DNA from 3 places in the Rhizobium sp. BK538 genome. Region 2 is predicted to be linked to each of the others. Evidence: predicted binding sites of a transcription regulator. Region 2 holds the regulator's gene; each other region holds the start of a gene.
What was found. The regulator LexA, encoded in region 2, represses DNA repair genes until DNA is damaged. The targets are predictions, from matches to a motif close to TGTTCNNNNTGTGTTCNG.
Positions count from the first base shown of each region.

Region 1: the regulator LexA is predicted to act here: its motif matches at 1,790-1,807, upstream of FHX09_RS09465 (glycosyl transferase).
Region 3: the regulator LexA is predicted to act here: its motif matches at 1,448-1,465, upstream of dnaE (DNA polymerase III subunit alpha).

Region 1 is NZ_JACIFT010000006.1:168,397-179,118, forward strand. Features, by position in the region: gene FHX09_RS09450 (4-(cytidine 5'-diphospho)-2-C-methyl-D-erythritol kinase) at 1-140, shown strand, start outside; gene moaB (molybdenum cofactor biosynthesis protein B) at 124-675, shown strand; gene FHX09_RS09460 (hypothetical protein) at 712-1,029, opposite strand; gene FHX09_RS09465 (glycosyl transferase) at 1,218-1,736, opposite strand; gene FHX09_RS09470 (PA0069 family radical SAM protein) at 1,874-3,031, shown strand; gene FHX09_RS09475 (ribonuclease HII) at 3,142-3,813, shown strand; gene FHX09_RS09480 (aminoglycoside phosphotransferase family protein) at 3,816-4,505, opposite strand; gene FHX09_RS09485 (F0F1 ATP synthase subunit B) at 4,679-5,170, opposite strand; gene FHX09_RS09490 (F0F1 ATP synthase subunit B) at 5,174-5,800, opposite strand; gene FHX09_RS09495 (F0F1 ATP synthase subunit C) at 5,879-6,106, opposite strand; gene FHX09_RS09500 (F0F1 ATP synthase subunit A) at 6,179-6,931, opposite strand; gene FHX09_RS09505 (F0F1 ATP synthase assembly protein) at 7,006-7,350, opposite strand; gene FHX09_RS09510 (cell wall hydrolase) at 7,633-8,811, opposite strand; gene FHX09_RS09515 (potassium transporter Kup) at 8,970-10,722, opposite strand, start outside.
Region 2 is NZ_JACIFT010000012.1:77,727-88,448, reverse strand. Features, by position in the region: gene bamA (outer membrane protein assembly factor BamA) at 1-777, shown strand, start outside; gene lpxD (UDP-3-O-(3-hydroxymyristoyl)glucosamine N-acyltransferase) at 828-1,889, shown strand; gene fabZ (3-hydroxyacyl-ACP dehydratase FabZ) at 1,882-2,349, shown strand; gene lpxA (acyl-ACP--UDP-N-acetylglucosamine O-acyltransferase) at 2,346-3,164, shown strand; gene FHX09_RS16395 (LpxI family protein) at 3,168-4,049, shown strand; gene lpxB (lipid-A-disaccharide synthase) at 4,046-5,227, shown strand; gene gltA (citrate synthase) at 5,257-6,546, opposite strand; gene lexA (transcriptional repressor LexA) at 7,966-8,682, opposite strand; gene FHX09_RS16375 (VOC family protein) at 8,882-9,763, shown strand; gene kdsA (3-deoxy-8-phosphooctulonate synthase) at 9,760-10,605, shown strand; gene FHX09_RS16365 (HAMP domain-containing methyl-accepting chemotaxis protein) at 10,629-10,722, opposite strand, start outside.
Region 3 is NZ_JACIFT010000030.1:693-11,414, forward strand. Features, by position in the region: partial or broken gene FHX09_RS26550 (ISNCY family transposase) at 1-121, opposite strand, end outside; gene FHX09_RS26555 (DUF5680 domain-containing protein) at 264-728, opposite strand; gene FHX09_RS26560 (hypothetical protein) at 798-1,382, opposite strand; gene dnaE (DNA polymerase III subunit alpha) at 1,686-5,183, shown strand; gene FHX09_RS26570 (L,D-transpeptidase family protein) at 5,186-6,421, opposite strand; gene FHX09_RS26575 (DNA polymerase IV) at 6,516-7,835, opposite strand; gene FHX09_RS26580 (GNAT family N-acetyltransferase) at 7,881-8,468, shown strand; gene FHX09_RS26585 (hypothetical protein) at 8,443-9,114, opposite strand; gene FHX09_RS26590 (DUF3572 domain-containing protein) at 9,117-9,425, opposite strand; gene FHX09_RS26595 (response regulator) at 9,558-9,929, shown strand; gene FHX09_RS26600 (PleD family two-component system response regulator) at 9,948-10,722, shown strand, end outside.

The DNA of each region.
Region 1 (10,722 bases), on a different contig from region 2:
CGGGCGCGACCTGCTACGGCATCTTCGATACGCTTGCAGCGGCTGAGGACGCGGTCGCAGCGCTTCACAGCGAGCGACCGGACTGGTATTTCGAAGCAACGGAAACGATCGCTGGAGGGCATGATGCCAAGACTGGATGAAACGCGTTCCTTCATCCCTGTCGGCATTGCCGTGCTGACGGTCTCGGACACACGGACGCTCGCCGATGACCGTTCCGGCGATACGTTGGTTTCCAGGATCACGGAGGCGGGTCACCGGTTGGTCGACCGCGCGATCGTCCCCGACGACCGACAGGCAATCGCTTCGCGTGTGAAGGCCTGGACCGAGCGCGACGATATCGACGTCGTGATCACCACCGGCGGAACAGGCTTTACCGGCCGCGACGTTACGCCGGATGCGCTGGAACCGCTTTTCGAGAAGAAGATGGATGGCTTTTCGGAGGTGTTCCACCGTATCTCCTACGACAAGATCGGCACGTCGACGATTCAATCACGCGCCACGGCGGGAGTTGCCAACGCGACCTTTATCTTCGCGCTGCCCGGCTCGCCCGGCGCCTGCAAGGATGCCTGGGACGGCATCCTGAAAGCCCAGCTCGACTACCGCCACTTGCCCTGTAATTTCGTGGAGATCATGCCGCGCCTCGATGAGCATCTGAAGCGCGGCGGGGGCAAGTAACGGACTGCTTCGGCAGAAAAATGCAAACCTGCAGCGCTATGTCCCAATGCCCGGAAGAGTAGGCATCGTCTCCCAGCTATCACCCGACAGCAGGATGCAGCTTACGCCGCGAACATCCGTGATGAGCAGCGTCCACGTGCCGCTCTGCGCGGCATAGACCTCAAGCATGGCGTTCTGGTTGACCAATCCGACTGCCGTCAGTTTTTCGGCAAAGTTCTTGTCGAGGAAATTAACGACCTCGGATCGGCCTGCGCAACTGCGCATCATCTGCGATGCTGCCGAATGCGGATGCGCGATCATCGATGTCGCCAATATGACGGCCGACAACAGGCCGCGGATCATATTGCGTTTCATGACGCACCTCCTTTTGCCGGAAACCGGCAGAAGAGGAGACTTCCGCTGACCTGTTCTGCCGTCTAACGGCATTCCATGGTCGACCGTCACGAAGCGAGGCGCTCGGGCGGCGCCATGCAGGAATTATAGCGCAAAATTGTATCGGGCGCCATCTTTTGCGGAGAGGTCGAAGGACCAGCACGCGTTTGCTATCGGGCGGCGCGCGCGACCCATGATGGAATCAGTTCGCTGGAAAGCTTGCGCAGCTTCTGCCCTTTCGCGAATTCGGAAAGGCGCATACCGCTTCTTGCCGTGGCCATCGCCTGCTTCTTGGGAAGGAGAAGTCCAAGCTCGAGCGGCGACGAGGCACGGCCGATGCGCTGCAGGAAGGGCCGTCGATATCCCCGCGAGGCAGTGAAGCGCGCCGGCAACTTGTTTAGCGCCATGTACTCGGCAATCTCGTCGATCCAGCCCGTCTGTGGCCGCGCTCCCGGCTCGACGAAAAGCAGCCACTCGCCCCGCGCCGAGCGCACTATATCCTTGATATCCCATTGCGAATGAAACCGGCAGCCGGCGGCATCGGCCACCCTTGAGGTCCCATCCCTTGAGTCGTGGTCAAGCACTACGACATCGCTGACGAGCCCCTCCACCGCGCCTGCAACCAACACCGATAACGTCTGCGCCAGTTCAGGTTCCTGATCCCGGCATTCGAGTACAACAGTCAACATTGCCTATTCATAGAGCGCCGCACAAAAATTTGCCAGCGGCACTTTCCTCATTTTGTTCTTGCATTGTTCTCATTTTGCCGATAGGAATTTAATCATCAAAACGGATGGAAGCAACGCTTCCGCCAGCGGAGAATCCGATGAACGAGCAGCCCCTTGCAGGGCAGGCCGCATTCGCGCCTGCCAATACGGCAGATATTGCCGATGCGATGATCGTATCTGCCGGCCTGCGGATCGATGTCGACCGCCGCCGGGGACGCGCAGCCGGACTCAATCCGAGCGGGCGCTTCGAGCCGTTGCGCCGTGAGACTTTCGACGACGGCTGGCAGAACCTTGAGGACCTACCTCCCTTCAAGACCGAGGTTCAGATCGAAAAGCCCCGTACGGCCATCACCCGCAATGAATCGCCGGACATTCCCTTCGACCGCTCGATCAATCCCTATCGTGGCTGTGAGCATGGCTGCATCTACTGCTTCGCGCGGCCGACGCATGCCTATATGGGGCTTTCGGCCGGCCTCGACTTCGAAGCAAAGCTCTTTGCCAAACCGGATGCGGCGAAGCTTCTGGAGCGCGAATTGGCGAAGCCCGGCTATAAGCCGCGCGTGATCGCGATCGGCACCAACACCGATCCCTACCAGCCAATCGAGAAGGAATGGCGCATCATGCGGCAGATCCTCGAGGTGCTTGAGAAGGCGAACCATCCGGTTTCGATCGTAACCAAGTCGGCAATGATCATGCGCGACATCGACATTCTCTCGGCGATGGCGGAGAGGAACCTTGTCCGTGTTTCGCTGTCGGTGACGACGCTCGACCGAAAGCTGGCGCGAACCATGGAGCCGCGCGCCTCGACGCCGACGCGTCGGCTGGAGGCCATCCGCGCGCTCTCCGAGGCAGGTATCCAGACATCGGTGATGGCTGCCCCGATGATTCCGGCGCTCAACGATCATGAACTGGAGCGCATTCTGGACTCGGCTCACGCCGCTGGCGCTGCGGAAGCGGGTTATGTGATCCTGCGCCTGCCGCTCGAAGTGTCACCGCTGTTTCGCGACTGGCTGCTGCAAAATTATCCTGACCGCTACCGCCACGTCATGTCGCTGGTTCGCTCGATGCGCGGCGGCAAGGATTACGACGCCGAGTTCGGCAAGCGAATGAAAGGTGCTGGACCCTATGCCTGGCAGATTGCGCGCCGCTTTGAAATGGCGACGAAACGGCTCGGTATGACCCGACGCAGCATGCCACTGCGGGACGACCTGTTCGTTCCGCCCGATGGCAGCGGCGTTCAACTCTCGCTGCTTTGATGTTTGAGTTTCGCGGATGGTCGCCCTGCCCTTCCGCGCTCAAGTCCCCGGCCCGCCGCCCTGATCCGGGGACTTGCAGGAAATCGGGTTGGCGTGCGAGGTTCAGCCGCATGAAACGTCGCACGTCACCCGATTCTCCCATGCTTTTCGAAGATGTCCCTCTCGTGCCGGATTTCCGGCTGGAACTGAAGGCGCGCAAGGCCGGCCACTGGCCGGTCGCCGGCGCCGATGAGGCGGGGCGCGGACCTCTCGCCGGCCCCGTCGTGGCGGCCGCTGTCATTCTCGATCCCAAACGCATTCCTGATGGGCTGAACGATTCGAAGCAGCTTTCAGCACAGAAGCGCGAGGAGCTCTTCGTGCAGATCCTCGCAACGGCGACGGTGTCTATTGCCTCCTCAAGCTCGACGCGCATCGACGAGACGGATATCCGCAAGGCGAGCCTCGATGCCATGCGCCGCGCCATCTGTGGCCTGTCGATTCCTGCAAGCTATGTCCTGACCGACGGGCTCGACGTTCCACCCGGTCTTGCCTGCCCCGGGCAGGCGGTCGTCAAGGGTGACGCACGCTCCGTGTCCATCGCTGCCGCCTCGATCGTTGCCAAGGTGACGCGGGACCGAATGATGGCACGCGCCGACAGCACGTTCCCGGCTTACGGCTTTGCCGCGCATGCAGGCTATGGCACCGCGCAGCACCGGGCCGGCATCGAAAAACACGGCCCCTGCTCGCTGCATAGGATGACGTTCAGTCCGCTGAAAAAAGGCGCGTTTGTCGACGGCGAATGACGTCAGGTCAGACTCGAGACGCCCGCTACGATCTGCTCCCTGTGGCGTTGGATATAGGCGATGTCCTGCCGGTAGAGCCGGTCATGCCCTTCCTCGATGTTGCGCTGATACTTCGCCGATCCCTTTGAAGCTTCGGTCTCCATGAAGGAAACGAGGGCTTCGAGCCGCGTGATGATGCCGTCGACTGCCGTAGCGCGAAGCTCGCTGTTCAGCCCATATTCTTCCAGGAAGACACGCGCCCTTTCGATCTGCCTCTCTATACGGGAGAGTTCATGTGCGACGATTGCCGAAGAGAGCGGCGCCCAGCGATAGATCGCATAGGCCAAATCCCATATCCGGGAACCCGGATGCGCAGTCTCGAAGTCGATCACTCCCGCGAGTTTGCCGTCTCTCAGGACGATGTTGTAAGGCGCGAAATCGCCATGGCAGATCACATCCAGTGGCTCGCGTGGCGGCAGTTGCCATGTTCGCTTCGCCCAGTTGGCGGCGATCGGCGCGGTACAGTCGTGGTAGCGGCGCAGCCAGCCTGCCGCCGATAGAAGTGCTGGAGCGGATTGCATCTCGGCATCCCGCTCAATGTCCGCAATCTTTCCCGGGAGAAAGGTGACACGCTCCCAATCCGCGTCGAGACCGGCCGGCCTCGGTGCAGTATCGAAACCGTGCGCCTGCAGATGCGCCAGAAGCGCCTGCACGCTCCCGCTCCACGGGCGGGCGCAACGCCACACCAGGTCGCCACGGCGGAACGGCCGGTCACCACTGCCTTCTCCCAACATTCAATCCCCGATGTGCTCCGGAGACGCACATGTGCGCACAAACAGAAAAGCCCCGCAATGCGGGGCCTTCTTTTCAGAAGCTGTTGCTCACCTCAGTTGAGGCGGCTCTTGACGTGGCTGACAGCGTCGCTGAAGAGCTCGGACTGAACCTTCGTGTCCGCCTTCTTCGCCAGGACGTTTTCGGCCGCAGCGATCGCCAGATCGACGGCAGCGGAACGAACCGCCTTCATCGCATCGGCCTCTGCCTGCTTGATCTTCTGTTCGGAAACCGCGGTGCGGTTCGCGACGAATTCTTCCGTCTTCTTCTTGGCTTCGGCGGTCAGCATTTCGGCTTCGCGCTCGGCTGCAGCAACGATGTGTGCAGCTTCGGCTTCGGCTTCCTTACGCTTGCGCTGATACTCAGCCAGCAGATGCTGGGCCTCTTCGCGCAGACGCTTAGCTTCCGAGAGCTCGTTGCGGATCTGATCTGCACGGTCGTCAAGCGACTTTGCCATCATGCCGGGAACCTTGAGGTAAACAACCAGCGCCAGGAATAGAACAAGGCCAACGAATGCGAAGAATGTTGCGTCGAGTGCAAATTCCATCGATCAAGCCCCCTTTTTTATGTCAGCGACCGCAGCGGCAACATCTGCCTTTGCCGAGGTGCCGATCAGCTGTTCCACCACAGCCGTTGCGGTTTCTTCCGCGATGGTACCGACGTCAGCGAATGCCTTCGCCTTGATGTCTGCGATGCGGCCTTCCGCAGCCTTGAGCTTTTCGGCCAGGCCTGCTTCAACGGCCTTGCGGTCGGCTTCCGCCTTCAGCTTGGCAGCGTCGCGAGCGGCAGTGCCGATCGAGTTCGACTTGGCGCGAGCAGCAGCCAATTCGGCTTCATAAGCGGCAACGTCGGCGTCGGCTTCCGCCTTCAGGCGGCTTGCCTCATCGAGGTCCTGCGAGATGCGATTGTGGCGCTGCTCGAGGATACCGCCGATGCGCGGCGTGATGACCTTTTGCATGAGCACGTAAAAGACGACGAACGTAATCGCCAGCCAAAGCAGCTGCGAGGCGTAAGTCGTCGAATCGAAAGGCGGGAATACGCCGCCACCATGATGCTCGGCTGGTACGCCGGTCTCGGTGTGGACATCGCCTGCTGCCGGGGCGGCATGCGTGTCTGCACCAGTTTCTGCGGTTCCCGCCGGGGCCTCTTCGGCGTAAGCCGGGGTCACAAAAAACATGCTCACCTCCAGGTGTACTGCAAATGCAAAGGATCACGGCATGCGGACTGCAGGCCGTGATCCTTCAATGCGCCTGTATTAAACGGCGAAGAGCAGGAGGAGAGCGACGAGCAGCGAGAAGATGCCCAGAGCTTCCGTAACGGCGAAGCCGAAAACCAGACGGCCGAACTGGCTGTCAGCAGCAGACGGGTTGCGCAGAGCGCCGGACAGGTAGCTGCCGAAGATGTTGCCGAGGCCGAGAGCCGTACCGGCCATACCAAAGCAAGCCAGACCTGCACCGATGAACTTTGCTGCTTCCGCTTCCATGTTGAACTCCTTTGAAATGGTTGTGTTGCGGCGAATTGACTGACGCCCGAGGGACGTCAATGTCGGTATCCCTTAGTGGCCACCCGGATGGATCGCGTCGTTGAGGTACATGCAAGTCAGCACCGCAAAGACGTAAGCCTGGAGGAAGGCGACGAGGAACTCGAGACCGGTCAGGGCGACCGTCATGATCAGAGGAAGAACGGCGCCACCGATGCCGACCGCACCCAGTGCTCCGAGCGAGGCGACGAAGCCTGCGAACACTTTCAGGGTGATGTGACCAGCCAGCATGTTGGCGAAAAGACGAACGGAGAGCGAAATCGGGCGGGACAGGAAGGAAATGATTTCGATCGACACAACGAGCGGCAGAAGAATGCCAGGAACCCCCGACGGGACAAAGACATTCAGGAAATGGAAGCCATGCTTGTAGAAGCCGTAGACGAGAACCGTACCGATAACGAGCAATGCCAGCGCGAAGGTGACGATGATCTGGCTGGTAACCGTAAAGAAGTACGGGAACATTCCGAGCAGGTTTGCCGTCAACACGAACATGAAGAGCGAGAAGACCAACGGGAAGAACTTCATCCCCTTGGATCCGGCGCCTTCCTTCAGCATGTTGGCAATAAACTCGTAGGACATCTCCGCAACCGACTGGGAGCGGCCCGGCACGATCGCCCGATTCGACGTCGAGAAATAGAGGAACCCAGCGGCAACGGCGGCGGAAGCCGCCATGAAGAGCGATGCATTCGTAAACGAGAAATCAATTCCGCCGACTTCGATCGGCACAATCTTCTGGATCAGGAACTGATGGGTCGGATCGTTAGACACCGCTTGTTCTCTCTATCTTTTAGCCCGCGCGAGACGGGATTATTGCACTGGATCGAACGCTGGAGCGCTCTGCCCTATTTTCCACCATTCTGGCGCTCGGCGGGATCAGGCTTTGCAACCTTCCCCGCAGCGCGCAGAACGTTCAACACGCCGGCACAAAATCCAAGAAGAAGAAGAACAATCAATCCCCAAGGCGCCGTGCCGACAAAACGGTCAAGGAGATAGCCAAGAACGGCGCCGACGACGATTGCGGAGATGAACTCGCTCGAAAGCTTCATCGCCTCGGCATAGCCTTTGCGGCTCGCTTCGGCGCTGGCTTCGATAGCCTCTTCCTTCCCCGCCTCTACGCGCTTGGTTGCGAGCTTCGCTTCCAGTTGCGCACGACGCTTCTCAAGACTTTCCTCGCGGTCATCCGCCATCGCGTTCTCCTCCTCCAGCCGCTGTCCGCGATCCCGCTACCCCGGTTTTCCGGACAACGACCCCAAGGTTTGAGAACCTTTCGGCCCGTTCTGAAGTCGCGCGCAACATAGTTTTAGCAAAAAGCATAGTCAAGGCGTGAGCGGCCGATGTCCAGCCATAAAATAGGCAATAGAAAACATACGCTTAGACCGATCTTGGCGCACAAGGCCAAAATCGACCGAACGAATCCGCTTTTGTGTGTGGCGATGAGACGCGAAATCGCGCCAGGATCCGCTTTTCCGTTAGCTCCAGCCGCCGCCGTAGGTGCGATAGAAGACGTGCAGGCCGATGCGGCCGACCTTCTCCATGGTCTTCGCCCATTTCGGACGAACGTAGACAGCATGATAATGCGTGGCGGAGCCAACCTGCGGGAGCCAGATCTTGCCGGCGGTAACCGCCATCGCAACTTCGCGGGCGATTCTCCAGTGATACTGCGAGTTCACCCGATCCTTGACGTTATCGCAGGCAAAGGAGAACTGGCATCGGTTGCGCCAGTCCTCGTTCTGGTAGACGACGCCGCAGATCGTCTTCGGGTAAGCCGGATTGCGGACGCGATTGAGAATGACTTGGGCAACGGCGGCCTGCCCCTTCACCGTTTCGCCACGCGCTTCGAAATAGATGCCGGATGCCAGGCACTGCTGCTCGGCGGCCGAGAATACCGACGGCGCCAAGATGCTTGCAGCCCAGGCGTGGTCACGCGGACCAATTTGCGGCACGAAGCGGCCGTCGTCGGCCTTGTCGGTCAGAATCGAATCGAACGGTGATTGACGGGAATAATCAGGCGCGGCCGGTGCATAGGCCGTCGCCAGCACGTCGGCCTTTGCGTTGGTCACGACGCCAGCCAGCATGGGCGAGACGCCGCGATCCGGCTGGGGCGGTTCCTTTTTATAGAAGTTGGTCGCGATCTGGATTTCCTTGCCCTTGATCTTCGGCTTCACGAAAGCCGACTTATCCTTCAGGTCAAAGGTGGGCTGAAAGAGCAAGCGCGTTCTGTGGAGGACAGACCCGGCGGAGAAATCCTTTGGCGGCTGCACCTTTTCGACGGCAACGACGCGGCCCTTCTTAGATGGACGATTGACGCGGTCTTCGTCCGGCGTCGCCTCATGTCCCTTGTCCTTCGCCATGAAGGCGACCTTGCGGCCGTCGGGCAGAACCATGCCTGCGCCGGCGGCGATCGTGCCTGTCGCGACAGGATCAGCAAAGGTCAGTTCCACCTGATGGATCGACCCTGCCGGCGAATTGGTCAAAACCATGCGCCAGTTCTCCCGCCCCTGGTCGAGGCCGGCAAGCAGAGCAGCAAGGTCAGCATGGGACGCCATCGTCGGTGACATCAGCCACCCGCAAACGCCGAAGAGCGCGGGTGAACTCCAGTTTTGAAGCAAGAAGCGCAGCTTGCCACGGGAACGGCTATTTCGACGCAACGCGAGACTCCGGCATGAGACGCATGAACATGCCGTTGAAAATGTCTCATTAACCTTGATGCTTGGTTAATGCGGACACCTTCCGGAGACGAAAGCATTAGCGGCAGGAAAAATAAAAGCCCGGCAGATTGCCGGGCTTTTAAATGGCGCTTGTTCGGCTAGATAATGACGTGCGAGCCGAGTTCCACCACGCGGTTTGCCGGCAGGCGGAAGTAGTCCGACGGATTTGCTGCGGCATTGGCGAGCGCGATGTAAAGGCGATCCTGCCAATAGGGCATGCCGGACTTCGCATCGGGAACCAGCTTGCGGCGGCCGAGGTAGAAGGAGGTCGACATGATGTCGAACTTCAGGCCCGACTTGCGCAGCGTCGCCAAGGCTTGAGAGACGTTCTGCGATTCCATGAAGCCGAACAGCAGTTCGACGCGCGAGAAGCGCTCAGAAATCTGCTCGACCTTATAGCGATCGGCGCTCGAAACACGCGGCTTGTTGATCGTACGGATCGTCAGAATCACGTTCTTGTCATGCAAAACGTGGTTGTGCTTCAGATTGTGCAGCAGCGCGGCGGGCGCCGATTCCGGATCGCTGGTCAGGAAGATCGCGGTGCCGGGCACCTGGGCGGGGGAATGGTCGCTCTTGCGTTCGATCGAGCTGACGAAAGATGCCATCGGGATATCGGTATGGCGCGTCTTCTCCATTAGTAGAGCCGAGCCGCGTCGCCAGGTCCACATGATGACGGTGAACACCGTGGCAATCATGATCGGAATGTAGCCACCGTCGTGGATCTTCAGCAGGTTCGCGCCAAGGAAGATGAGTTCAAGACCGACGAGCGGCGCCAACGCGAGCGTTGCCACCAGGATAGACCAGTTCCAGCGAACGCGCACGAACTCGAAGGCCATGATCGAAGTGACGACCATCGCGCCGGTGACCGAGATGCCGTAGGCCGTTGCCAGCGCATCCGACGTCTTGAAGCTGATGACGAGGAAAATGACGCCGAAGAAGAGCACAGCGTTGACGGACGGTACGAAGATCTGTCCCGTATTCGTCTCCGACGTGAAGAGGATTTCCATGCGCGGCAGGAAGCCGAGGTTGATGCCCTGGCGGACGAGCGAGAAGGCACCGGTGATGACTGCCTGGCTGGCAATGATCGTCGCAGCGGTCGCGAGGATGACGACCGGCAGCAGTGCCCATTGCGGATACATCAGGTAGAAAGGATCAGACATCGCCATCGGATTGCCGAGCACGAGAGCGCCCTGCCCCAAATAGTTCAGCGTCAATGCCGGGAAAACCAGCGCGAACCACGCCCACTGAATCGGACGACGACCGAAGTGCCCAAGATCGGCATAAAGCGCTTCCGCGCCTGTCACTGTCAGGAAGACTGCACCAAGCACCACGACGCCGTAAAATCCCTCATGCAGCAGGAAGCTGATCGCATAGTAGGGATTGAAGGCAGCAAGAATGCCGAAGTCATCGGAAATGTGCGAAATGCCGGCGGCGGCCATCACGATGAACCAGAGCGCCGTGATCGGCCCGAAAAACCGCGCGACGGCGCCGGTCCCACGAGACTGGACGGCAAACAGCAGCGCCAGAATGAAGACCGAGATCGGCACGATGTAGCTCGTCATGCTTGGCGCCACGAGCTTCAGACCTTCGACGGCCGACAAAACCGACAGCGCCGGCGTGATCATTGCATCGCCGAGGAACAATGCTGCACCGACAAGGCCAAGCAGCATCAGCAGCGCTGTATGCCCGTTGGCGGTCTTCATCAGCAACGCCAGCAGGGAGAGCGTACCGCCTTCGCCTTCGTTGTCAGCGCGCAGCAGGAAGAGCACGTACTTGATGGTGACGATAATGGTCAGAGCCCAGATCATCAGCGAAATAAGGCTGATCACCTCGAAACGCGTGAGGCCGTCG
Region 2 (10,722 bases):
GGTGTACTGCGTGCAACGGCGCCGATCACGGAAGATCTGGCAACAACGTTCCGCTATAACTACAAGCAGATGAAGTACGATCCTTCGGGCTCGCTGAGCAATCTGTCGGCGCCATACCAGCATCTCGTCGAGGACAGTCCGTGGGTGAAGTCGTCCGTTTCGCAGACGCTGACCTACAACACACTTGACGACATGACGCTGCCTCGCGAAGGCATATATGCAAGCGCCACGCAGGAAATTGCTGGCTTGGGCGGTGACTCGGAGTTCTATAAGATCTACGGTAAGGCACGGTATTACCACCTGCTTGCGGATGATGCCGATATCATCGGTTCGGTTACGGGTTCGGCGGGTTATGTCGTCGGTTTTGGCGACAACTTGAACGTCTTTGACCAGTTCACGCTGACCAACGGCGATATTCGCGGCTTCGAGAACAAGGGCATCGGCCCACGCATTGCCGGCGCAAACGACGACCCGCTCGGTGGGACGACCTATTTTACGGTGTCGGCTGAAGCGACCTTCCCACTCCCTGCGTTCCCGCGTGACTTCGGCTTGCGCGGCGCCGTGTTCGCCGATGCAGGTACGCTGTTTGGCAATGATGTCGATCCGCGTGGTGATAGTGTGAACGGCGTTGATGCATCGCTCCGGGCTTCTGTCGGTGTCGGTCTTATGTGGGCGTCGCCATTCGGTACGCTGCGCGTCGACTACGCTATTCCGGTTCTCAAGGAAGACTTCGACAAGACTCAACACTTCAAGTTTGGCATAAACAACCAATTCTGATATCGGCAGTCCGGAACCGTAAAACCGAATTCCGTTCTGGAGATTTGCCGATGGAGCATAATGATTTTTTTCTGCCCCATGATGGCGTGAAACTCTCGGAGTTGGCGCAATATCTTGGGGCAGAGCTTGCTGATCTCAAAACTGCAGATGTGCTGATCCGTTCCGTTTCGCCTGTTAGCCGGGCGAAGGCGGGGGATCTCTGTTACATCATGTCGAAGAAGAGCAAGGGCGAGCTCGCGACGTGTGCGGCGTCTGCCGTGCTTTGCAGCACCGGTCTGAGATCACTGGTGCCCGATCATCTGCCTGTTCTGATTTCGAAGAATGCTCATGCTGCTTTTGCCATGGCGGGGGGCTATCTCTATCCGAACGCGCTGCGGCCTGGAGCACTGTTGTCGGAAGCCTCCGGTATCTCCGATCGTGCGATCGTTGATCCGACGGCCCGGCTCGAGGGCAAGGTTTCGGTCGAGCCATTCGCGGTCATCGGCGCGCATGCCGAAATCGGCGAGGGCACACACATCGGAGCGGGCGCCGTCATCGGACCGAACGTCAAGATCGGCCGTAATTGTACGATCGCGGCTGGCGCAAGCGTGCTGTGCGCACTCGTCGGTAACGGTGTTATCATTCACAACGGTGCGCGGATTGGCCAGGATGGCTTCGGTTATGCTCCAGGTCCGCGCGGGATGATCAAGATCGTGCAGATCGGTCGGGTCATCATTCAGGATCATGTCGAGATCGGCGCCAACACGTCGATCGATCGCGGGACGATGGATGATACGGTCGTCGGCGAAGGCACGAAGATCGACAACCAGGTACAGATCGGCCACAACGTCCGCATTGGACGCCATTGCGCCATCGTTTCCCAGGTCGGTATTGCCGGCAGCACGGTGCTTGGCGATGGCGTGCAGATCGGCGGTCAGGCCGGACTGAATGGACATATCAAAATCGGTGACGGAGTGCAGATCGCCGCGAAAAGCGGCGTGATCGGAGATATACCTGCCGGGGAACGTTACGGTGGTGTGCCCGCGCGTCCGATCCACGATTTTCTGCGAGAGACGGCAGCGATTTTGGCGCGATCAGCGGGCAGTAAGAAAACGGGAGAAAAGAATGACTGAGGAAGCCAAGACTTCGCTCTCTTCGGCAGATATCATTGAGATCATGAAGCTGCTGCCACATCGTTATCCGTTCCTGCTAGTGGACCGGATCATCAATATTGACGGCGACGAATCCGCGGTAGGCATCAAGAACGTGACCGCAAACGAACCGCATTTCACCGGTCACTTTCCCGAATCGCCAATCATGCCGGGTGTACTGCTCATCGAAGGCATGGCGCAGACGGCTGGAGCGATCTGCGCCAAGAAGCAAGACGAAACCGGGAATCTGGTCTACTTCATGACGATCGACAATGCGCGTTTCCGCAAGCCGGTCGTTCCCGGCGATCGTGTCGAATATCACGTGAAGAAACAGAAGCAGCGCGGTAATATCTGGAAGTTCCATTGCGATGCTAAGGTTGATGGAGCGCTCGTCGCCGAAGCTGACATCGGGGCGATGATCGTTCGCAAGGATCAAGCATGAGCACCATAGCAGCCAGCGCCAGCATTCACGCCATGGCGGTCGTCGAAGACGGCGCCGTCGTCGGCGAGAACGTCAAGATCGGCCCTTTTTGCCACGTCGGGTCGAAGGTCGCGCTGGGCGATAATGTGGAACTGCTGGCGCATGCGGTGGTATCCGGCAAGACGACGATCGGTAAGGGCTGCCGCATTTTCCCGATGGCCGTTATCGGTGGAGATCCTCAGAGCGTTCATCATGGCGGCGAAGAGACGACCTTGACGATCGGCGACAACTGCACGTTCCGCGAAGGAGTGACGGTAAACACGGGAACTGCCGATTTCGGTGGCCAGACGATTGTCGGCAATAACAATCTCTTCCTGGCGAACTCCCATATCGCCCATGATTGCCGGGTCGGAAACAATGTCATCATGTCCAACAATGTGATGCTCGCGGGCCACGTCACGATCGAGGATCGTGTCATTCTGGGTGGCGGCTGTGCCGTGCATCAGTTCACGCGCGTTGGCCGGCAGGCCTTTGTCGGTGGGCTCTCGGCTGTCAGTTATGATGTCATTCCCTATGGCATGCTCAATGGCAATCCCGGTCTTCTGAGCGGCCTGAACGTCGTTGGCATGACCCGCGCTGGTGTTGACCGGGCGACGATTCATGCCGTGCGGCGCGCCTACAAGGCGATCTTTGAAGGCGACGGTTCGATCCGTGACAACGCCGCCGCGATCCGGGATGAGTACGCCGATTGCGAACAGGTCATTCAGATTCTCGACTTTATCGCCGCGGAAAGCGATCGCGCTCTTTCCTCTCCGACCAGGGGACAGAAAGGGTGATGCTTGGCTCTCGCTGGTGACATGGCAAAAGGCCGCTTGGCAATCATCGCAGGCAGCGGCCTTCTACCGTCTCATGTCGCCACTGCGGCGCGGCGAGCAGGCGAGAACCCCTTCATCATCGCTCTGAAGGACGAGGCCGACCGTTCTTGGGAAGGCTTTGACCACGCCGTCATTGGCGTCGGCGATTTCGCCGCTCTCAACCGGATCTTTGAAAGCAACCGCATAGATCGCGTTGTCATGTCTGGTGGTGTACGCCGGCGCCCGGAGTGGCGCGAAGTTCGGCCGACACTGAAGACCCTCGCGAAATTGCCGTCGACAATCCGCACGCTGCTCGCTGGCGGCGACGATACGGTGCTGCGCATGGTCATCGCCCTGATCGAAGAGAATGGGCGCCGGGTTGTCGGCGCGCACGAGATCGCACCGGATCTGCTTGCCTGCGTCGGTCCATTGAGCGCAGTGCAGCCAAGCGCCGACGACACCAAGGACATAGTACGAGCAGCAGAAGCGGCGGATGCTCTCGGTAGGCTGGACGTTGGCCAGGGGTCGGTTTCAGTCGGTGGCCGTATCGTTGCGCTCGAGGGAGTGGAAGGCACAGACAGCATGCTAGAGCGTGTCGCGAACCTGCGGTCGGCCGGACGGATTTCCGCGCGCCGGCGCGGAGTGCTCGTGAAACTCTGCAAGCCTCAGCAGGATATCCGCGCGGACCTGCCGTCGATCGGTATTTCGACGATCGAGAACCTGCGCCAGGCGGGATTGGCCGGCGTGGCGATTGAGGCGGGTCGCTCGCTGATCCTGGAGCGTGACGCTGTCATAAAGGCTGCGGATGAGGCCGGTATCTTCGTGTGCGGACTGGATAGGGGATTGCCATCCTGGGGGCTAGTGTGAGCGAGGCTTCACTGAAAGTTGCCATTATTGTTGGAGAGGTTTCTGGCGACCTCCTGGGCGCGGACCTGATCGCCGCCTTGAAACGACAGTTTCCTGGCAGTGTGGAACTGATCGGCGTCGGTGGCGAGGGGCTGGAGGCGCAGGGCCTGCGCTCGCTTTTCGATTTCTCCGAACTGCAGGTCATGGGCATCACGCAGGTTCTATCGAAACTGCCACGGCTGGTTCGGCGTATTGGTGAGACTGCGACGACGATCATCGCCGCAAAGCCTGATGTGCTTATTATAGTCGATAGTCCCGACTTCACGCACAGGGTCGCAAAGCGCGTGCGAACGGCGCTGCCCGACCTGCCGGTTGTCAATTATGTTTGTCCAAGCGTATGGGCGTGGAAAGAATACCGCGCGCAGCGCATGCTCGCCTATGTCGACCAGGTGCTGGCGGTCTTGCCCTTTGAGCCGGAAGTGATGCGCAAGTTGGGCGGTCCGCCAACGACGTACGTCGGTCACCGTTTGACAGCCGATCCGAACCTGCTGGGCGCGCGACGCCAGCGCGAGCAGACGAAACCTCGAAACGAAACCGACCGCAAGACGGTGATGTTGCTGCCGGGTTCGCGCTCGTCCGAGATCATGAAGCTGCTGCCGCATTTTGGCGATGCCGTGAGCGAGCTGGTGGCCCGCAACGGAGATGTGCGCTTCGTTTTGCCGACCATGCCGCGACGCGAATCCATGATCCGTGATCTCGTCAAGGATTGGACGACCAAGCCCGAGATCGTGACGGGCGCGGAGGCGAAGTGGCAGGCATTCGCTGAAGCGGATGCGGCCATGGCCGCGTCCGGGACTGTCGTGCTCGAGCTGGCACTGACCGGTGTTCCCTGCATTTCGGCCTACAAGACGGACTGGATCATCAAGCTCATGACCAGCAAGATCAAAACGTGGAGCGCGGCTCTTCCGAACCTGATCGCCGACTACGCTATTGTACCCGAATATATCAATGACGTGGTCAGAGGCGGCAGCTTTGCACGCTGGATGGAGAAGCTTGCGGCAGACACCTTGCCGCGACGGGCGATGATGGAGGGGTTCGACGTTCTCTGGCAGAGGATGCAGACCGAAAAGCCGCCCGGAGAACACGCAGCAGAGATCGTTCTCGACGTCCTTCAAAAGAAAAAGCCCGGCCATTTCTGACCGGGCTTTTTGCAGACTGCTATCGCGGTTTAGCGCTTGGAGACCGGCAGGTAATCACGCTGCGGCTCGCCGATGTAGAGCTGGCGCGGGCGACCGATACGCTGTTCTGGATCTTCGATCATCTCGTTCCACTGGGCAATCCAGCCGACCGTGCGAGCGAGAGCAAACAGCACGGTGAACATAGTCGTGGGGAAGCCCAGAGCCTTCAGCGTGATGCCGGAGTAGAAGTCGATGTTCGGATAGAGCTTCTTCTCGATGAAGTATTCATCGGTCAGTGCGATACGCTCGAGTTCCATCGCGACTTCGAGCAACGGATCGTCCTTGACGCCGAGTTCGCCGAGAACCTCATGCGTCGTCTTCTGCATGATCTTGGCGCGCGGATCGTAGTTCTTGTAGACGCGGTGACCGAAGCCCATTAGACGGAACGGATCGTTCTTGTCCTTGGCACGGGCAATGTATTCCGGAATACGGTCAACGGTGCCGATCTCGGTCAGCATGTTCAGCGCTGCTTCATTGGCGCCGCCGTGAGCCGGGCCCCACAGGCATGCTATGCCGGCCGCGATGCAGGCAAACGGGTTTGCGCCCGACGAGCCGGCGAGGCGAACGGTCGAGGTCGACGCGTTCTGCTCATGATCGGCGTGCAGGATGAAGATGCGGTCCATGGCGCGGGCCAGAACCGGATTGACCACATATTCCTCGCAGGGAACTGCGAAGCACATGCGCAGGAAGTTCGAGGCGTAGTCGAGATCGTTCTTCGGGTAAACGAAGGGCTGGCCGATGTGATACTTGTAGGCCATGGCAGCGAGCGTCGGCATCTTGGCGATCATCCGCAGGCTTGCGACCATGCGCTGATGCGGATCGGTGATGTCGGTGGAATCATGGTAGAAGGCCGACAACGCGCCGACGCAGCCGCACATGACGGCCATCGGATGCGCGTCGCGGCGGAAGCCCGTGAAGAACCGGCTCATCTGCTCATGCACCATCGTGTGATGCGTGACGCGATAGTCGAAATCCTTCTTCTGGGCAGCGGTCGGCAGTTCTCCGTAGAGAAGCAGGTAGCAGACCTCGAGGAAGTCACCGTGCTCGGCAAGTTGCTCGATCGGATAACCGCGATGAAGCAATACGCCGGCATCACCATCGATATACGTGATTTTCGATTCACAGGATGCGGTCGAGGTGAAACCAGGATCGTACGTGAAGGAAGCCGTGTTCTTGTACAGGGCGCCGATATCGATGACATCAGGGCCAATCGTGCCGCTCTTGATGGCGAGATCGACTGATTTATCACCGATTTTCAGTGTTGCGCTTTGTTCCGTCATTCTGATCCTCCAAACTGGCGGTTGGCGCCATAAAAGCGCCATAGGGTTAAGCGTCGTCGACGATAGCTATATGATCGCGCGCCTAATGCCAAGTTACCGTGGTGCCATTTTGTGCATCGCAGTATCAACTTTTGGGCACTGCTGCGATGTACCCTGCGCATAGCAGAAGCTAATGATAATCCTTGGCTTTTCTGATTTCCGATTTTCCTTCAGATTTCAATCGATTATTGTTGCTTCAAGCCTCGAGAGCTTGCATTGTGGTTGCAAGGGCGGCTGTTTTTGGGCGCAGATGCATGCCGCGGTTGAAGCCATTTGAGGTGAGAAAGGCCGCTCCGGGCGCGGGTGCGCCTGCCCGTGCGGCAGAGCCTTATTTTCTCCGGCCTCAATCTACTCCCAAGCCTCCGCGCCTTCCGCACGCCGTCACTCGTTTCCTGGCCAACGCGGGGTACGACCGCGACTCTCGGCTGCTCATCGTGGTTTCAACGCGCTGTGGCAACGGAGATGGAACATGGGCGCTTTGTCCTGTTTTCTCCGGTCTTCCTCGGGACTGGCGCCGTCCTCTGGTTTGAGTTCGCAAGTGATCCGCCAGCAATCCGCCTGGGAGCATGGATTGTCGCGTCGGCCCTGATTGCGCTGGCGGCAGGCCAAGGCCGCCCGAAATCTTGCGCAGGCAGGGGTATTGGGTGTTCTGGGAATGCTTTTCGCCCAGTTCGAAACGCAGAGCAGGGCGACCGTCATATTGGATTCACCTGTAGCTACGACGATTACGGGCCGCGTCGAGCGTCGGGAAGGCGATGGCCGTGGCCGCTGGCGCGCTACATCATCTCGCTCTCGCTCTCGCAGACGCAGTCGCCCGGGACATTGTCATTGCCGAGGACGGCAGCCTTGTCGCGATTGTCAAAGGGCAAGTCCTTGCACCAAAAATCGACTCCATCCGACTGACTTCATCTTCGATCAATGGCGAAGGGTGCTCCACCGCGATCATTGGACGGCGTCGGCCCTGTTCGGCTGCGGGATAATAAAGGTGAAGCTCAACGTCTCTTCTCGGCAGCGGAACTGCGTAATGCTCGCAATGCGTTGCGTCAGGCTGCGATGGGCGCTACGAATCGCTTCGTATGCCTGAAAGGCGCCTGGTGCACCGCCACGCATGATAGCGGCTACGTCCTGACAATCGTCGAAAACCCTGTGTACTTCGGCGCTGCGTGCGACACCGCCGATATCGTCTCGTCTGACGGAATGCCGGTCGGGCGCACTGCTATTCACCGGCGAAACCTTGCGCCGCTCGGGCACCGCTGAGATACGGATAGACGACCAGGGCACCCATCGTGACGACCTCGTATACCACGCATGATCGCCCCTGGATGCGGCATCGGGCATACAACTGTCGAAGCGGTACGTTTGACGACGAGCTGCCTGTCGTTAGTGATAACGGCGAATGAGGCCGACCAGCTTGCCCTGAACCTTGACGCGGTCGGGTCCGAAAATGCGCGTTTCATAAGCCGGGTTCGCGGCCTCAAGCGCAATGGAGGCGCCCTTGCGGCGGAAACGCTTGAGGGTCGCTTCCTCGTCATCGACGAGTGCGACGACGATGTCGCCGGCATTTGCCGTGCTGGCGTTGCGGATGATCACTGTGTCGCCGTCGAAGATGCCGGCTTCGATCATCGAGTCGCCCTTCACCTCAAGCGCATAGTGCTCGCCCGGGCCAAGCATGTCGGCCGGAACTGTAATGTCGTGGGTATTGTTCTGGATTGCCGAAATCGGCACGCCGGCAGCAATCCGCCCCATAACCGGTACGGAGGCCGAGCTGTCGTTGTCGGCATGCGCAGCCGGCTTCGGCGGCGCAACCGGCTGCGGCTTGCCGAGGCTGCCTTCGATAACGCTCGGCGAAAAGCCGCGGCGGGGCTGGAGGCTCGGATTATATGCCTCCGGCAGCTTGATGACCTCCAATGCGCGGGCCCGATTAGGCAGTCGGCGAATGAAGCCCCGTTCTTCGAGCGCAGTAATCAGCCGGTGGATGCCTGACTTGGACGCGAGATCCAAGGCGTCCTTCATTTCGTCGAAAGACGGAGGGACACCGGATTCCTTCATCCGCTCGTGAATGAAGAGAAGAAGCTCCTGTTGCTTGCGCGTCAGCATCGAAGTTGAACCCCAGAGTCGTGAAACAAAGCCAGAACAGACACTATATGTTCCATATGTGTTCCGCAAGTGCCTAAATTTTCATAAAACTTGCCTGCAACTTGCTCAGTTTTTGCGTCGCTTTTGAGTGAAAGCGTAGAAGGGGGTTGCATTGTTGCCTTGCCCGGCGCACATCTTCGCAAATTCCGGAGAGTTTGCCATGAGCGAAGCACATCCGCTGGACCACATCGTGCTGCCGGTCTCCAATATCGGACTTGCGCGCGAGCGCTTGGGAAAGCTGGGATTCACCGTCGCACCCGATGCCCGGCATCCTTTTGGAACCGAGAATGCCTGCATATTCTTCGCCGACGAAACATACCTGGAACCCTTAGGCGTCGCCAACGCGGAGCTGCACGAGGCGTCGGCGAAGAAAGGCAATGTCTTCACTGCGCGTGACCGGGCTTTCCGATTTCGATGCGGGGATGATGGTTTCTCGGCGGTGGTCTTTGCGACCACCGATGCTGATCGCGACCATGCCCGGTTCCTTGCCGAAAAGATCAATGGCGGCGAGATGCTGCAGTTCGAGCGGCCGATGAAGATGCCTGACGGCTCTCAGGCCACCGCTGCGTTCAAGCTCGCGTTCGCGGTCGATCTGCGGGCTCCGGATTTTTTCTTTTTCACGTGCCAACGCGTCAATCCGCTGCCGGCCGACCGTAGAGCGCTGCAAAAGCACGCAAATGGCGTGAGTGGGATCGCAGAGATCGTTCTTGGCGCGCCGGACCCAAAAGCATTTGCGCCATTTGTGCGTGCTGCGGCGCACGGCCTCCCGGTGACCAACGAGGCCTTTGGCGCGAGTGTGACAACTCCGAACGCCAGAGTGAGCGTTCTCTCCCCAGATGGATTGGATGCCTACTTCGATATTCCGGCACCAAATGATCGCGGCCTGCGTGGCGTCGCCATTGTCTTCAAGGTCAGTGATCTCGCCGTGACAGAAGCGCATTTGGCTGCTAACGGGATGACTTATACGCGCAAGAACAATCGAATTCTGGTGAAGGCGGCGCCCGGACAGGGCGCGCTCTTCGCCTTCGAGGAGAAACGATGAGCCAGACAAATTCCGAAGTCGTGATCGGCGAAGGCGCCGGCCGCGTCACCTTTTCGAATGCCGGCAAGCTGTCCCTGATTGCCGGGCCTTGCCAGATGGAGAGCCGCGACCATGCCTTCATGGTCGCCGGTGTATTGAAGGAACTCTGCGACAAGCTTGGTCTCGGCCTCGTCTATAAGTCCTCGTTCGACAAGGCGAACCGCACCTCGCTGTCGGCGCAGCGCGGCATAGGTCTTGAACAGGCGCTGGAGGTCTTTTCGGACCTCAAGAAGGAATACGGCTTTCCGGTTCTGACCGACATCCATACCGAGGAGCAGTGCGCCGAGGTGGCGACGGTCGTCGACGTCCTGCAGATCCCGGCCTTCCTGAGCCGTCAAACCGATCTGTTAGTGGCAGCCGCGAAGACCGGCCGAGCCGTTAACGTCAAGAAGGGACAGTTCCTGGCGCCTTGGGACATGAAGAACGTTCTCAACAAGCTGAACTCGACCGGAAACCCGAATATTCTGCTTTGCGAACGCGGCGCCTCGTTCGGCTACAACACACTGGTTTCCGACATGCGTTCGCTGCCAATCATGGCGGCGATGGGTGCTCCAGTCGTTTTCGATGCGACGCATTCGGTGCAGCAGCCGGGCGGGCAGGGCGGTTCGAGCGGCGGCCAGCGCGAATTCGTGGAGACGCTGGCACGGGCAGCCGTTGCGGTTGGCGTCGCCGGTGTCTTCGTAGAAACGCACGAAGATCCTGACAATGCGCCATCCGACGGGCCGAACATGGTCTATTTGAAGGATATGCCGCGGCTGCTCGAAAAGCTGCTGGCCTTCGACGTGATTGCAAAGGCCGCCTGAAACCGGCAGACGGGTGTCGGCCGTCAACCGGCGAGCGCCATCCTTTTGTGGGAGGCATATCCCATGGTCGCGGACTGTCCCGTTTCGTCGAGACAGAAACGGGACAGCAGGTGATTG
Region 3 (10,722 bases), on a different contig from region 2:
ACCAGCCCGAGCAGATCGCGATCATCATCCAGCCATTGCGACATCGCCTTCAGTTCACGACCGATCTCGTGTTCGCGAAAAGATCGAATACACTGGCTTGGACCGTGCGTTCTTGGCGCATTGTCGGCTCCGGCGGTTACGGGTTTGTCTTTAGAATCAGTAGCTTGATCTAAAGTATACCTGAAACCGCCGGGCTTTGCCCGCGCAGATATCACGATTCATCTAATAATTTCAGCAGTTTACCGTTTACGGACGGGCGCTAGCTAGGAGTGGATGAGCCCACCTTGATAATCGAGTTCGTAAGCCCGGCGCTCGTTCACGACGATTACTTCGCGGCCGCTGAAATGGCTGCAGTCGCCGGTGCTTTGATCGGCATAGAAACCGAAGGCATGCTCGAATTCCATGCCGCCGAGAAAGCGTCGGTATTCGGCATACATTTTCGACAGCGCAGCCTTGATGACGGTCCCCGCTCGCTCTCCGTCGATCAGCGAATGCTCAACGATGCGGCCGAAATAGTTCATCGCCCAGATCGGTTCGCTGTCCAGCCACACCACTTCCTGCCCCGCGAAATCCGTTCCGCCGAAGTAGCTGTCGAGATAGCGCCACGGGCCGCGCTGATAGCCGATGTCATGCGATCCCGTCCGGCAGGCAGACGAAGGAATTCCACCGCCGACATAGGTATTGGCCTTGGCCTCGACGATAAAGCGGTTCAATTCGGCGATATCCATATCTTCGCCCTCCCGCTCGGCAGCCTCTCAATAATGGTGCCAATTGTAAAGAACAAAATAGGAACAAAGCTATTGCCCGCAGATTGCTTGTCCTGTGTCGTCCTTCCACTGGGCGATCGGTATGGTGCGGGGTTCGGCTTTGACGTCCTTGCCGTTCTTCTGCAGCTTGCCGGTCAAGGCGTTGTAGTCGCAGGAACCGCCGGCATTGGGGTCGAGCGTGTCGTAGTGATTGTAGGTGAAGCCGCCGACGACAAACTGCTTGTTCCGATAGGCAACCGTCAGCGTCTGGTCCCAGCGATCACGGCCGATGGCGCTGTTTTGTGAGTGTACGGCGATCGAGGATTTGCCGACGGCTTTCAACGACGGTTCCTGTCCGAAGACGCCCTCAGCGCTGGTGCTGCCCCAAATCTTGTTTGGCGCACTCAGCGAAAGTCGCAAGAGCTCGTGGTCGCTGTCGCGAAGATAGATGTATATGCCGATCTGGTCGTCGCTGGCGCTGCCTGCTGGCGCGACTAACAGTGCAAGATCCATTCCCCCGTCGCCATCCCAATCACCGGTCGCAGCATCGACGATGCGCGCAGCATCAATCTGCTCGGCATTGGCAGTAAACGCCGCCGATAAAGCCAATCCAGCAATTAATACAAACTTAAACATGCTTTTCTCCCGTCGCCACACCGCCAGCAGAGCGGAAAAGAATCCTGTTGACAATAGAACACTAGGAGAACAAAATAAAAACATAAGAGAACAGGAGAGCCAAATGACTGACATGATCCGTGATATCGCAGCATTCACCTCCATCGCAATGTTCGTTGCCAGCTTCTCGCTGATCTGCATGGCAATGTAAGAATTACGGGGACCGCATGACCGCCATGCGGTCTGAACGCTTCCCTTCTCTGGACATCGACCCCTCAATGCTGAGAATAGCTCTGATTGATTCAGGTGATCGGAAGGCATGTCATGGCGGGTGCGGAGAAAGACGCGGTAAGCGGTTTCATCGGCGGTACGCCCGGCTTCGTTCACCTTCGGGTCCACTCGGCCTATTCGCTGCTTGAAGGCGCGCTGCCGCTAAAGAAGATCCTCTACAAGGCGTCGGGCGATAGCCAACCGGCGATCGCGATCACCGACACCAACAACCTATTCGTCGCCCTCGAGTTTTCTCAGAAAGCGGTGGATGAAGGACTGCAGCCGATTATTGGCTGCCAGGTCTCGATCGACATGGAAGACGGCCTGGAGACGGAACGGCGTGGCGGCCAGCAGGCGCTCGTCAAGCTCCCGTCTTTGGTACTGTTGGCTGCGACCGAGGCCGGCTACGAGCGGCTGGTGGATCTCGTCAGTCGGGCCTATCTCGGCGGTGAGGGCGGTCAGTCGATACACATTTGTGCCTCTTGGCTCGATGAGATCGGAACCGACGGCCTAATTGCTCTGACCGGTGCCTTGACGGGGCCGATCGATATGGCGCTGAAGGACGGCCATACAGCTCAGGCGGAAGCACGCCTTCTGCTGCTGAAGCGGCATTTCGGCGACCGACTGTATGTCGAACTGCAACGTCATGGCACCTATGACAAACGCCATGAGCAGAAGGTGATCGGTCTTGCCTATGAGTATGATTTGCCGCTGGTCGCCACCAACGAAGCATTCTTCCCGACGCGCGACGACTATGATGCCCACGACGCCCTGATGGCGGTGGCCCACAACGCCATCGTTTCGGACGATACGCGGTTCCGCCTGACGCCCGATCACTACCTAAAGAGCCGCGCCGAGATGGCGAAGCTGTTTGCGGATCTGCCGGAAGCGTTGGAAAATACCATCGAGATCGCGCGCCGCTGCTCGTTCATACTCAAGACGCGCAAGCCGATCCTGCCGCGCTTCACGGGCGCCACGGCCGATCCCGAGGAAGCGGAACGCGAAGAGGCGCTCGAACTGCGCCGGCAGGCAGAGGAAGGGCTGGACAATCGCCTCGCCACGCTCGGCATGTCGCCCGGCTACGAGGAGAAGGACTACCGCGAGCGCCTGGAATTCGAGCTCAGCGTTATCGAACGCATGAAGTTTCCGGGCTACTTCCTCATCGTTTCGGACTTCATCAAATGGGCAAAGCAGCATGACATTCCCGTCGGTCCGGGTCGTGGCTCGGGTGCGGGCTCTCTGGTTGCCTACGCGCTGACGATTACCGACGTCGATCCGCTGCGTTTCTCGCTGCTCTTCGAACGCTTTCTCAATCCGGAACGCGTTTCGATGCCCGACTTTGATATCGACTTCTGCCAGGATCGCCGCGAAGAGGTGATCCGCTACGTGCAGCGCAAATACGGCCGCGAGCAGGTGGCGCAGATCATCACCTTCGGTTCGCTGCAGGCGCGCGCGGCACTGCGCGACGTCGGCCGTGTGCTGGAAATGCCCTACGGTCAGGTCGACAAGATCTGCAAGCTGGTTCCCAACAACCCAGCCAATCCCACGCCACTGTCGAAGGCGATTGAGGAAGAGCCGAAGCTGCAGGAGGAGGCCGGCAAGGAGCCGGTCGTCGCGCGCCTGCTCGATATCGCCCAGAAAATCGAGGGCCTTTACCGCCACGCCTCGACGCACGCCGCCGGTATCGTCATCGGCGACCGCCCGCTGTCGAAGCTGGTGCCGATGTATCGCGATCCGCGTTCCGACATGCCGGTCACCCAGTTCAACATGAAGTGGGTCGAGCAAGCCGGCCTCGTCAAGTTCGACTTCCTCGGCCTGAAGACGCTGACGGTGCTGAAGGTCGCCGTCGATTTTGTCGCCAAACGCGGCATCAAGGTGGATCTCGCTTCGATCCCGCTCGACGACAAGAAGACCTACGAAATGCTCTCGCGCGGCGAAACGGTCGGCGTGTTCCAGGTTGAAAGTGCGGGCATGCGCAAGGCGCTGATCGGCATGAGACCAGACTGCATCGAGGACATCATCGCGCTCGTGGCGCTTTATCGCCCCGGTCCGATGGAGAACATCCCGACCTACAACGCCCGCAAGCACGGCGAGGAAGAAATAGAATCGATCCATCCGACGATCGACTACCTGCTGAAGGAAACGCAGGGGGTTATCGTCTACCAGGAGCAGGTGATGCAGATCGCCCAGGTCCTGTCCGGCTACTCGCTTGGCGAGGCCGACCTTCTGCGCCGCGCCATGGGTAAGAAGATCAAGGCCGAGATGGACCAACAGCGCGAGCGCTTCGTCGATGGTGCCGTGAAGAACGGAGTGTCGAAGCCGCAGGCCGACAACATCTTCGAGCTTCTGGCGAAGTTCGCGAACTACGGCTTCAACAAGTCGCACGCCGCCGCCTACGCGATCGTCTCCTATCAGACCGCCTACATGAAGGCGCATTATCCGGTCGAGTTCCTCGCCGCGTCGATGACGCTTGATATGTCGAACACCGAAAAGGTCAACGACTTCCGCCAGGACGCCAAGCGCCTCGACATCGAGGTGATCCCACCCTCGGTGCAGACTTCGTTTCGCCACTTCGAAACCGGCGACAACAGGATCTATTATGCGCTGGCGGCGCTGAAGGGTGTCGGCGAATCGGCTGTCGATCATATCGTTGAGGTTCGTGGCGACACTCCATTCGCGAGCCTTGAAGATTTCTGCCTGCGCATCGATCCGCGACAGGTAAACCGCCGCGTGCTGGAAAGCCTGATCTTCGCCGGTGCTTTCGATTGCTTTGGGCTCGATCGCGCGCAACTGGCAGGTGGTCTCGACCGGATCATGGGCTATGCCCAGCGTGCACACGAAAACAAGCTGAGCGGCCAGTCGGATATCTTCGGCAGCGCTCTTTCGTCAGGCCCCGAGAAAATCTCGCTGCCGCCGTTTTCGCCGTGGCTGGCCTCCGAGAAGCTGCTTAAGGAGTTCCAGGTCCTTGGCTTCTACCTGACCGCGCATCCGCTCGATAGCTACCAAAACATTCTGCAGAAGATGCGCGTGCAGACCTTCGCCGAGTTTTCGGCGGCAGTGAAGCAGGGAGCAAGCAACGGACGCCTTGCGGGCACCGTCATTTCCAAGCAGGAGCGCAAGACGAGGACCGGCAACAAGATGGGCATCATCGTGTTTTCGGATTCATCCGGTCAGTTCGAAGCCGTGCTGTTTTCCGAGATGCTGAACCAGTACCGCGATGTGCTGGAATCCGGAAAGTCCTTCGTGATCACCGCGACCGGGGAGGAGCGGCCGGAAGGTGTCGGCCTTCGGCTGCAGACCATACAGTCGCTTGAGGAGAAGTCTCTGCAGATGCAGAAGGCTCTGCGCGTCTACGTGCGCGATTCCGGGCCGCTTCGCGCGGTCGCGGCGCACCTCAATGCCAAGGGTGATGGCCTCGTCTCCTTCATCGTGATTAAGGAGGAGGGCAAACGCGAGGTGGAAGTCGAGCTTCCGCAAAAATATCGCATCACGCCCGAGATTGCCGCGGCCCTTCGTGCGGCACCTGGCGTCGTTGACGTCGAGTTGGTCTGACGTCAGCCCCTTGTTAGGGTAATGAAGTCGGTTCCGTTGCCGGTCTCGAGTCCGAGGCCGGTGTCGGAAATCGTCAGTGTCGAGCCGGGGGTCAGCATGGCGTCGATTTTTCGCCGCGTCTCATCGGGAATATCGATACGGCTCAGAGCATTGGCGATCGGCGTGCCTGATATGATCGAGCTCTCGAGGCTGCTGATTCCAAGCCGCGTCATGGTTGCGCGCGAGAGTGTATTTGGAAGCGTCGCACCCATCCAGTCTGCCGAGCCGGTTTCGAAATCGATACTGCGTGCCATCAAGAAATGCGTGCCGAGGGCAAGGCGAGGGTTCTCGATCGAGATCGGCGCTTCAAGAACAGGCTGGAAACCTTGGCGGATCATGATGACGCCGTTCGGCGGCGTTCCCTTCCCGGCCGCGGCATAAACCGCCTTGGTGAGTGCGTCACTCGTTGGTGACTTGTCTGCCGTGGGCTCAACCGGATATTTCAATTTGAAATCGCTGATCGCCTGCAGCGTTGCCGAGCCGAGCAAGCCGTCGGGTCCACCTGCGGCAAATCCGAGCTCATTGAGGTGGGTCTGAAGGTCGATGACCTCCTCGCGCAGACTGCGGCGCGTGATGAGAATGCGGATCGGCGTGTCGTTCGCGGGCGCTCTTGCCGCCGGCGTTTGGGCAGCCGGTAGCGCGACGTCGTTCATCGCGACCTGAACGGGAGCCTGGCCGATCGCCGGCCGCAAAGCCGCGTCGGAAAGCAACGCTGCGGGCTCTGGCATGTCCGGCCGGAAGAGCGTCGGATGATCGATCGGTTCAGGCGTTAGTTCGCCATCGGTAATGATAACCGGAACGCCCATCTCCGTCAGCTGATAAAGCTGCTTGGCGAAGGCTGACGGCATGCGGACGCAGCCGTGCGATGCCGGGTACCGGGGCACGGAGTCCGACTCGTGAAGCGCGATGCCGGACCAGGTCAGCCGCTGCATGAAGGGCATCGGAGCCGCCGAATAGAGGTTGGACTCGTGATATCGCCGCTTCTCGATAACGGAAAAGATGCCGCTCGGCGTTGCATGGCCCGGCTTTCCGGTCGAGACTTTCGAGGTCGCCACGACCTCGGCGCCGTCATAGAGTGTGAGCGACTGCGCATCCTTCGATACGAAGATCTGCAGCGTGCGTGCATCCGCCGCGAGCGCGGGGTGCACGAGTGCGGTGGCCGACAGCAGGCCGAGGACAAAAACGAGACGCGACAACATATGACTCAACCGGTACGCAATACTTGAAACACCAGCCTAATCGGCGAAGCTTAAGGAAAACTTGAAATAGCGGACCTTGAGGCAGGCTCACATATTAGTGTTCGCGCTTGCCGCCAAACGTATATCCGGTCTGGACGGTGCCTTTGCCGAACTTGTCGCGCAGCTTGTCCATTGCCGCTTCGGCGGCTGCCCTGCGGCCGGATTGCGCATCGATAAGGTCGGGTGGATCGGCGCGCGCGGGGTCGCAAAGATCGGTCACGCCGATCCCGATCAGGCGAAACTTCGTACCGTCCGTTTCCTTCTCGAGAAGTTCCAGCCCGGTGCGGAAGATCCGGTCGGCAAGCTGGGTCGGGTCTTCGAGTTTGCGATTGCGAGTGCGCAACTTGAAGTCCGCCGTCTTCATTTTCAGAACCACCGTCTGGCCGGCAATGTCGTGCTTCTTCAGCCGCCAGGAGACCTTCTCCGAAAGACTGCGGAGGATCGGAACGAGTTCATCGTAGCGGGAAATGTCATCAAAGAAGGTCGTTTCGGACGAAACGCTCTTTGCCGCATCGTTCAGATGGACTTCGCGGTCGTCGACGCCACGCGAAAGGCGCGCCAGCCGCTGCCCCATGCTGCCATATCGACGCATGAGGTCGTTTTCCTCCATCCCCTGTAACTGGCCGATGGTGCGGATGCCGTCAGCCTCGAGCGTAGCCGCAAATGCCTTCCCCACGCCCCAGATCGTCGTCACCGGCCGCGGGGCAAGGAAGGAGACGGCCTCTTCCCGGCCGATGACCGAGAAACCTCTGGGCTTTTGCAAGTCGGACGCGACCTTGGCGAGAAACTTGCAGTAGGAAAGGCCGACGGAGATGGTTATGCCGATCTCCTTCTCGATGCGCTGGACGAACCTGGCAAGCGTGCGCGCCGGCGGATCGTGATGCAACCGCTCGGTGCCGCCGAGTTCCAGAAACGCCTCGTCGATCGAAAGCGGCTGAACCAGCGGCGTCAGTTCCTGCATCAAGGTGCGGACCTCGCGTCCGACCTTGACATATTTTTCCATGTCGGGCCGAATGACCACTGCCTGCGGGCAGGCCTCCAAGGCCTTGAACATCGGCATCGCCGAACGAACGCCATGGATGCGCGCGATGTAACAGGCGGTCGAGACCACCCCGCGCTTTCCGCCGCCTATGATGACAGGCTTGTCGGCGAGCTCAGGATTGTCGCGCTTCTCGATCGCTGCGTAGAAGGCGTCGCAATCGATGTGCGCCAGCGTCAGCTCGTACAGTTCCTTGTGCCGCACGAGACGAGGGCTTCCGCACGCCGCGCAGCGGCGCGTTTCGGCCTTCTGCTCGGCAAGGCAGTCGCGACAGAAGCCGGGTGTCTTGGCGTACACAGGTGTCATGACGAGAACAAAGATTGAACATTGCAACATTAGCCTCTAAACTTTTGAGTCTCAAGAGAGGCGAGGAGGATTGCATTGGATATCGATCTCCGTTTCGAGCCGGTGACCGCGAACCGGTGGGGTGACTTCGAACGGCTCTTCGGTCCTCGTGGAGCCTTCTATGACTGCTGGTGCGTTGCGCTCCGTTTGCCTCATGCCGTGCGAGCGAAGATGGGGCCGGGAGAGCGAAAATCGCACATGCAGGGCCGGATAGCCGTCGGTCCGCCGCCAGGCATCCTGGCCTATGCTGATGACGAGCCGATCGCTTGGGTCCAAGTCGGATCCCGGCACGACGTGCCGCAATTTAATTCGCCGCGAACGGTGTCCCGACCGGTGGAGGAAGGCGATGCTCACGATCCGTCATTCTGGGCAGTAAGCTGCTTTTTCCTGCTCGCGCATTTGCGGGGGCAGGGGCTCAGCCATCGTCTCCTTGCCGGTGCAATCGATCATGCGCGGCGTCACGGCGCTCGCTACCTTGAAGGCTGTCCGATCGACCACGTCAAGCAATCGAAGTCGGTGACGCTTTGTACGGGGTCGACTGCGATCTTCGATGCGGCTGGATTTGAAACCGTGGCAAAGCGAAAGGATGGCCGGCCGCTCATGCGGCTGGATTTGCGCTCGTGAGGGCATCGGCCGCGAAATGTGCCCTTAGCAGCTCTGCGGCATGGTCCCAGCCAGTGGCCGCCACGATGTTTCCAACCGGCGGTAGTGCGAACGGCTTGAAATCCGCGTTGGCCATCATGGTCAGGAGCAGGCACTCAGGCAGATGATCGGCAACGGAAAGGAGATTGCGCTGCATATCATCGATGAAGGCGACAGGCAGGCTTCGCCGATCATGAAGCCTTGCGACAACGGGCCCCTTGGGCTCCTCCGTGGCGATCAGGTCGAAAGAGAGGTCGAGCTGGTTGAGAAATTCTCGTCGGATACCGTGGTGCCGAGGTGGCATTGCGGTCAAGAAGACGATGTCGGCGTCGGCCGAGAGCGCCTGCAGCGTTTCGACCGCGTTTTCCGCCGGCCTCTGCCAGAGGTGCTGGTTCGCGAAGAATACTTCCTCAAACGAATCGATGGCTGCTTTATCCAACTCGCTGCCATCGAGCAAAGAGACGATATTGCCGTAGAGGCGGAACGACCGTGGCAGGAGGTCGTAACTGTGCGAGCGCAGAAAAGCGGTAAAGGGAGTGAGGAACTCGAGAACCACTTCGTCGATGTCGCAGACGACCAAAGGCCGGTCGCCGAGGCGCACCTGGCTGATGTTGGTAGCAGTATCCATGCTCAATATTCTCCCGAGCCAAGTCCCGGCGGCGAAAAGTGCAGCCATGCCGCATTCAATGCGTCGGGCGCGGTGCCGGTCGCCTGGCAAAAGGCCATCGCTGTCGGCTCGTGTTGCATGATGAAGTCCATCATGCCGGAAATAAACCCAGGATCGCTGATCGCGTGGCGGACTTGCGCCGGTTCGACGCCGGTCAACGCGAGGAAACGACTGAACAGTTCCGGTTCGTTGGCAAGCCAGGTGAGAACGGAGATTGCGGTCAGCTGTGGATCGGCCGCGAGTTGTTTCGAAGTCTTGAAGTTGCTTTGCATTTCTCTGGGTAAATTACCTATTTTTCAACCAAATAGCGATAGTGTGCCGCCATCGGTTCTATGGAACCAAGCCGCCGCATAAGTCTTCTTCTTGCGGGGAAGCGGTACCAGAACGGACGTAGGACGCGTGTCATGCCCAAACAGGTGATGATTGTAGAAGACAACGAGCTCAACATGAAGCTCTTTCGCGACCTTATTGAGGCGTCCGGCTACACGACGATCCAGACCCGAAATGGCATGGAGGCGCTCGATCTCGCGCGCAAGTACCGGCCGGACCTGATTCTGATGGACATTCAGCTACCTGAGGTTTCCGGTCTCGAGGTTACGAAATGGCTGAAGGAAGACGATGATCTGCACGTCATTCCCGTTATCGCCGTCACAGCATTTGCCATGAAGGGAGACGAGGAACGCATCCGCCAGGGCGGCTGCGAGGCCTATGTCTCCAAACCCATTTCCGTTCCTAAATTCATTGAGACGATCAAGACCTATCTGGGCGATGCCTGACGCATCGGAAAGAAGCCTATGACTGCGCGCATTCTGGTGGTTGATGATATTCCGGCCAACGTCAAGTTGCTTGAGGCTCGGCTAGTCGCCGAGTATTTCGACGTACTGACCGCCGGCGACGGCTATCAGGCCCTGGCAATCTGCGAGCGGAACCAGGTCGATCTTGTCCTTCTCGATATCATGATGCCTGGAATGGACGGCTTCGAAGTGTGCGAGCGCCTGAAAGCCAACCCAAAGACTTCGCATATACCCGTCGTCATGGTGACGGCTTTGGATCAGCCGGCCGACCGCGTGCGTGGCCTGAAGGCCGGCGCCGATGACTTTCTCACCAAGCCGGTCAATGACCTTCAATTGATCTCGCGGGTGAAGAGCCTCTTGCGGCTGAAGACGCTCAGCGACGAATTACGGATTCGCTCTGACACCGCCCATACGATGGGAATCGACGAACTGCTACGCTCGGGCGAGGGACGGGGCGACGAATCTGCCCAGGTCCTGCTCGTCGACGGGCGCGCCAATTCGCAGGAACGCATCATCAAGGCACTGAAGCCTATCGCCGACGTCTGCGCGATCTCGGATCCGCAGGCGGCTCTTTTCGAGGCGTCGGAAAATCCCTTTGAGCTCGTCATCATCAACGCCAATTTCGACGACTACGATCCCCTGCGTCTGTGTTCACAGCTTCGCTCTCTGGAGCGCACGCGTTATCTGCCGCTCCTGATCATCACGGAGCAGGGCGATGACGACATGGTGATCCGGGCGCTGGAACTCGGCGTCAACGACTATATCGTTCGGCCGG